3 regions of the Enterobacter sp. PL_is511 genome follow, and region 2 is predicted to be linked to each of the others. Evidence: riboswitches for the same ligand, from Rfam matches in the RefSeq annotation. Region 2 holds a riboswitch; each other region holds the start of a gene.
The links. Region 2 has a riboswitch for thiamine pyrophosphate ahead of thiC (phosphomethylpyrimidine synthase ThiC). Riboswitches for the same ligand answer to the same signal wherever they lie in the genome.
Positions count from the first base shown of each region.

Region 1: linked by a shared signal. The riboswitch ahead of thiB (thiamine ABC transporter substrate binding subunit) and the one ahead of thiC (phosphomethylpyrimidine synthase ThiC) in region 2 are both predicted to bind thiamine pyrophosphate.
Region 3: linked by a shared signal. The riboswitch ahead of thiM (hydroxyethylthiazole kinase) and the one ahead of thiC (phosphomethylpyrimidine synthase ThiC) in region 2 are both predicted to bind thiamine pyrophosphate.

Region 1 covers NZ_JBVPGP010000022.1:93,280-95,541, reverse strand. The annotation lists gene sgrR (HTH-type transcriptional regulator SgrR) at 1-690, shown strand, start outside; TPP riboswitch at 727-827, shown strand; gene thiB (thiamine ABC transporter substrate binding subunit) at 859-1,842, shown strand; gene thiP (thiamine/thiamine pyrophosphate ABC transporter permease ThiP) at 1,818-2,262, shown strand, end outside.
Region 2 covers NZ_JBVPGP010000009.1:7,639-9,900, forward strand. The annotation lists gene nudC (NAD(+) diphosphatase) at 1-204, opposite strand, end outside; gene AC0TN7_RS00270 (Rsd/AlgQ family anti-sigma factor) at 300-797, shown strand; TPP riboswitch at 852-963, shown strand; gene thiC (phosphomethylpyrimidine synthase ThiC) at 1,043-2,262, shown strand, end outside.
Region 3 covers NZ_JBVPGP010000016.1:95,008-97,269, forward strand. The annotation lists gene thiD (bifunctional hydroxymethylpyrimidine kinase/phosphomethylpyrimidine kinase) at 1-567, opposite strand, end outside; gene thiM (hydroxyethylthiazole kinase) at 564-1,334, opposite strand; TPP riboswitch at 1,370-1,466, opposite strand; gene AC0TN7_RS03615 (YadA C-terminal domain-containing protein) at 2,165-2,262, shown strand, end outside.

The DNA.
Region 1 (2,262 bases), on a different contig from region 2:
GGAGAAAAAGCCGTGGAGAGTCGCCTGGAGGAGGGATGCTACTATCTCCTCTTTGACCGCCGCACCCACCGCGGGGCAAACCAGGCCGTCCGCAAGTGGATCAGCCACGTGTTGTCCCCTGCCAATCTGATCTACCATGCGGAAGCGCAGTACCAGACATACTGGTTCCCGGCCTACGGCCTGCTTCCGCGCTGGCACCACGCCCGCCCGTCGCACTGCGACAAGCCCGCAGGGCTGGAGTCCATCACCTTGACCTACTACCGCGAGCACGTGGAGCATCGTTTTATCGCGAGGATCATGACCCGACTACTGGCAGCCGAAGGAGTAACGCTGGAGGTCAGGGAAGTTGACTATGACGAATGGCACCAGGGGGATATCACCAGTGATATCTGGCTTAACAGCGCCAACTTCACCCTGCCGCTCGATTTCTCGCTCTTCTCGCACCTGTATGAAGTCCCGCTGATCCAGCACTGCATCGACCGTGACTGGCAGCAGGATGCCGCCCAGTGGCGCGCGGGCGAGATGAATCTTGCCGTGTGGTGCCAGCAGCTACTGGCCGAACAGACCATCGTCCCGTTAATCCACCACTGGCTGATGATCCAGGGTCAGCGCAGTATGCGCGGCCTGCGGATGAATACCCTGGGCTGGTTTGATTTTAAATCCGCCTGGTTTGCGCCCCCGGAGCCATAACGCTTTCGTAATATTCACCAAATCATTACAATAGCGCCGTTCTCAACGGGGTGCTGCATCACAGATGTGCGCTGAGATAATACCCGTCGAACCTGATCCGGATAACGCCGGCGAAGGGATTTGAGGCTGTCGCTCAAAATCCTTTGCCACTCAACTTTGAGGTGCAAAGTGTTAAAAAAAGTTCTCCCCCTGCTGGCGCTGTTTGCGCTGCCTGCTTTTGCGAAGCCCGTCCTGACGGTCTACACCTATGACTCCTTCTCTGCCGACTGGGGCCCTGGCCCGGTAGTCAAAAAAGCCTTTGAAGCCGACTGCAACTGCGAGCTGAAGTTCGTCGCACTGGAAGATGGCGTGTCGCTGCTCAACCGCCTGCGTATGGAAGGGAAAAACAGCAAGGCTGACGTGGTGCTCGGGCTGGATAACAACCTGCTGGACGCCGCCTCGCAGACCAAACTGTTTGCCAAAAGCGGCGTCGCGGCAGATGCCGTTAATGTGCCTGGCGGCTGGAAGAACGACACCTTTGTGCCGTTCGATTACGGCTACTTTGCTTTTGTTTATGACAAAAATAAGCTGAAAAACCCGCCGAAGAGTCTGAAAGAGCTGGTGGAAAGTGACCAGAAGTGGCGCGTGATTTATGAAGATCCGCGTACCAGCACGCCGGGGCTGGGCCTGCTGCTGTGGATGCAAAAGGTTTACGGGGATAAGGCGCCGGAAGCGTGGCAGAAGCTGGCCGCCAAAACCGTCACCGTGACCAAGGGCTGGAGCGAAGCCTATGGTCTGTTCCTGAAAGGCGAAAGCGACCTGGTGCTGAGCTACACCACCTCTCCGGCCTACCACATTATCGCCGAGAAGAAAGACAACTACGCTGCGGCGAATTTCACTGAAGGGCACTATCTGCAGGTGGAAGTGGCCGCGCGTACCGCCGCCAGCAAACAGCCGGAGCTGGCCGAGAAGTTCCTGAAGTTCATGGTTTCACCGGCGTTCCAGAATGCGATTCCCGCAGGCAACTGGATGTATCCGGTCACTAACGTTGCGCTTCCAGCAGGTTTTGAGCAGCTGACCAAACCAACAACCTCGCTGGAGTTTACGCCGCAGCAGGTCGCCGCGCAGCGTGCAGCATGGGTAAGTGAATGGCAACGCGCCGTCAGCCGCTAATTCCCGGCTGGCTACTGCCCGGGCTGCTCGCCGCCATAGTGATGGTGGTGGTCAGCCTGGGGGCTTTTCTTGCACTGTGGTTCAACGCGCCAGAGAGCGATCTGCTCGCCCTCTGGCACGACAGCTACCTCTGGCACGTTATCCGGTTCTCCTTCTGGCAGGCGTCGCTTTCTGCCCTGCTGTCGGTGATCCCGGCCATTTTTCTGGCGCGCGCCCTGTATCGGCGGCGTTTCCCCGGCAGGCAGGCCCTGCTGCGCCTGTGCGCCATGACGCTGATCCTGCCCGTGCTGGTGGCGGTATTCGGCATTTTGAGCGTTTACGGTCGCCAGGGCTGGCTGGCATCGCTGTTCGGCCAGCTTGGTCTGGAATGGTCATTCTCGCCTTACGGGCTGCAGGGCATCCTGCTGGCACACGTCTTTT
Region 2 (2,262 bases):
CACAGATCCCATATCCTGGCGGCGGGGCTGTTGGATCAACCACACGGGCTCACCCTGCCACTCGCCGATCTGTAGCGCTGGCTGGCCAGCAAGATCAAACGTCTCAGCTGCGCCATAGGGGATTTCCCCGGCAGGGAGCCATAATTTTTGTTCGTGACTGACGATCCACCAACCAAGATCTGATTTTTCAATAATACGATCCATATCTATTGCACTACCTTCGCTTCACTGACATGTTGTTAGCATTGTGGTTACATTCTGGATAAGCAGATTCAATCCTACATTTTGCGGAGTCGACCATGTTAAACCAGCTGGAAAGCCTGACTGAGCGCGTTAGAGGAAGTAACAAACTGGTGGATCGCTGGCTACATGTGCGCAAGCATCTACTCGTGGCTTATTACAATCTGGTCGGCATTAAGCCTGGCAAAGAATCGTTTATGCGACTGAATGAAAAAGCGCTGGATGATTTTTGTCAGGGCCTGGTCGACTATCTGTCCGACGGCCATTTCAATATTTATGAACGCATTATCCGCGAAATGGAAGGGACAACACCGTATTTAGCAGCCAGCAAGCTCTATCCGCTGCTGGAAGCCAACACCCAGCAGATCATGGATTACTATGATTCCGCGCTCGAGAACGCCATCGATCACGATAACTATCTTGAGTTTCAGCGGGCGCTATCCGACCTCGGTGAAGCGCTGGAAGAGCGATTCACGCTGGAAGATAAGCTGATCGCCCTCGTGCTGGACAATGATTTGAACATCAGTAACGAAGAGAACGTCGCGCGCCCTGCTTGAGTTCTTCACCGTTAACGAGTAATTTACAACCATTCGCCCCTCTCACGAGGGGGATTTTTCTTGTCGGAGTGCCCAGCGCCTGAAAGCGCGGGCTGAGACCGTTAATTCGGGATCCGCGGAACCTGATCAGGCTAATACCTGCGAAGGGAACAAGAGTCACACTGCTGTTGTATCGCTCCCCGGGCGATCCTCTCTTGCTTCATCCGTCGTCTGACAAGCCATGTCCTTCACTTTTGGAATGAGCTATGTCTACTGCAAAACTGACCCGCCGCGAACAGCGCGCACAGGCCCAACACTTCATCGACACCCTGGAAGGCACCGCTTTCCCGAACTCGAAACGCATCTACATTTCCGGCTCGCAGGCCGATATCCGCGTCCCGATGCGCGAAATCCAGCTCAGCCCGACGCTTATCGGCGGCAGCAAAGAGAATCCGCAGTACGAAGACAACGAAGCCGTGCCGGTGTATGACACCTCCGGTCCGTACGGCGACCCTGATGTTGCCATCAACGTCCAGCAGGGTCTGGCTAAGCTGCGCCAGCCGTGGATTGATGCGCGCAACGACTGCGAGGAACTGAGCGTGCGCAGCTCTGCGTACACCAAAGAGCGCCTGGCCGACGACGGTCTGGACGAGCTGCGCTTTACCGGCCTGCTGACGCCAAAACGCGCTAAAGCGGGCAAATGCGTGACCCAGCTGCACTACGCCCGCCAGGGCATCGTCACGCCGGAAATGGAATTCATCGCCATCCGCGAAAACATGGGTCGCGAGCGCATCCGTAGCGAAGTGCTGCGCTATCAGCATCCGGGTGAAGGCTTTGGCGCTCGCCTGCCGGAGAACATCACGCCGGAGTTTGTGCGTGACGAAGTGGCCGCCGGGCGCGCGATTATCCCCGCCAACATTAACCACCCGGAATCCGAGCCGATGATTATCGGCCGCAACTTCCTGGTGAAGGTCAACGCGAACATCGGTAACTCGGCCGTGACCTCCTCCATCGAAGAAGAGGTGGAAAAGCTGGTCTGGTCCACGCGCTGGGGCGCGGACACGGTAATGGACCTCTCCACCGGCCGCTATATTCACGAAACCCGCGAATGGATCCTGCGTAACAGCCCGGTACCGATTGGCACCGTCCCGATTTATCAGGCGCTGGAGAAGGTCAACGGCATTGCCGAAGACCTGACCTGGGAAGCGTTCCGCGACACGCTGCTGGAGCAAGCCGAGCAGGGCGTGGACTACTTCACCATTCACGCGGGCGTGCTGCTGCGCTACGTGCCGATGACGGCGAAGCGTCTGACCGGTATCGTCTCGCGCGGCGGTTCCATCATGGCGAAGTGGTGCCTGTCCCATCACCAGGAAAACTTCCTCTATGAACACTTCCGCGAGATCTGCGAAATCTGCGCCGCCTATGACGTCTCCCTGTCGCTGGGCGACGGCCTGCGTCCGGGCTCCATCCGCGACGCCAACGACGA
Region 3 (2,262 bases), on a different contig from region 2:
AAGCCAGTCCGGGCTTTCCGCGTCATCCAGATGCCCGCCCTTCATCAGCACCGCACCGCAGCCCATTGCCAACAGCGCGTTCCCCTGCGCTTTCATCTCGCGTTCAGTTTGCGCGTGCGATGTGCCTAACAGCGCGGCGGCTTCTGGCAGATTGGGCGTGATGAGCGCCACCTGCGGCAGCAGCTTTTTACGCAGGGTTTCCACGGCAGAGGCGGAGAGCAGCGGGTCGCCGCTTTTTGCCAGCATGACGGTATCCAGCACCACGTTTTGCACCGCATAACGCTTAAGCCGCTCGGCCACCGCTTCAACAATGTCCGTCTCGGCCAGCATGCCGATTTTAGTGCTATCAATGCGCACGTCGCTGAACACCGAATCCAACTGTGCGGCAACAAAATCCGGCTCGATACGGTAGACCGACTGCACACCGCGCGTGTTTTGCGCCACCAGCGCGGTGATGACGGAACAGCCGTATGCGCCAAGCGCGGAGAAGGTTTTCAGGTCAGCCTGGATACCCGCGCCGCCGCTGGGATCGGTACCGGCAATGGTCAGAGCGTTAATCCGCTTCATGCCTGCTCCTCCAGCGTGTAGAGCGCATCCAGGAACACGCTGGCAAAACTGCCCGGGCCACGAGACTGCGCAATAGCGAATGAGCCAGCTCGCTTCATCCATCCGCAGGCAGCAGCGATATTATCCAGCCGGTCGCCCGGCAGCGAGCAGCTCGCCGCGACGACGGCGGAGAGCGCGCACCCGGTGCCCACCACGCGTGTCATCAGCGGGTCACCGCCGGTTACCGTTCGGGTGCGTTGTCCGTCAGTGATGTAATCCACCTCACCGGTGACGACCACAACGGCATTGGTCTGGCGGGCCAGCGCCTGAGCAGCGGGCACCGCGCTGGCGGCGGTATCGGTCGTATCGACGCCGCGCCCGCCTGCGCTCATTCCGGCAAGAGCAAGGATTTCTGAGGCATTGCCGCGAATGGCAGCCGGTTTCAGGGCAAGAATTTGATGGCAAAAACGGGTACGGAACGCGATCGCGCCAACGGCAACCGGGTCCAGCGTCCAGGGTTTGCCTGCCGCCACCGCGCTTTCTATTGCCCGACGCATCGACTGGGCGCGCGGCGCGGTCAGCGTGCCAACGTTAACCAGCAGCGCATCGGCTATCGCGGCAAACTGCTCGGCCTCTTCGGCCTCGATCACCATCGCCGGTGATGCGCCAAGCGCCAGCAAAACGTTGGCCGTAAAGGTCTGTACAACATCGTTGGTCATACAATGGGTCAGTGGAGAACGGGTTCGGAAGTGGTGTAAAACGTGTAAATCGAGCAGGTCAGGCTGCATGGGTTCGCTCCTGCCTTGCGTGAAGAAGCGATGACCGGGAAGGCATCTGACTTCCCTACGCTGGCATTATCCAGATCAGGTGTTGCGGGTATTTCTCAGCCCATCAGTGATGGGGCACCCCGAGTCATGAAGATTAAATCTCTATACTTTTTTCCAGATTAGGGGAAGTTGCTCGCTGACGCAAGCGTGCCCTTGCGGTTGTCGCTTCTTCATTGGGATGTCCTCATGTGACTTATTAAGGCACTCCTAACATCGCGGCGTATTCATCAACTGGGAGGAGGTCATATTGTCGTCAGAATTCTGCAAGAGTTTTTAGGCTCTATATTAATGAATATTACAAAACAGCCATATTTAGTGCCGATTATTATCAAATGATTAACATTTCATTTATCACTAAAAATCTGGCTTGAGTATAAGAATTTTTAATCCCTTCAATGTGACTTTTAGAAGACAATAAACCCTATTTCACTCGAAACACAAAGTGTTCATTAAGTCATACACTTAATTTAGACATTTGCATCTATTTCAATAGTTTAAACACTGAGTCATAGTTAACAATTCAAACTATAAGGCAATGTATATATTGAAGAAAGTCTTCTTACACCACCCCTGGACACTGTTGCATTTAGTGCTTTACGTGATCCAGATCAACATTGACTTATGTGCAATCCTGGATAGTTAATTCATCTTATAAAAAAAGAATTGCGCGAGAATTAACCTAATTTAGTACAGACTAATAGCAGGGTTAATCTCCATATCGGTTAGAAAGCTAAGCGCTTGCAAAAGCTTTTGACAATGAATTTAATCCTTATTTATTAGTGAGATATAAAATGAAACGTTCTATTCTGGCTGTTTTCGTGTTTGGTGCTGTATTCGCTGGTTCTATCAATGCTTCTCACGCTGTAGATTTTGCAAGTGATAACTCCGG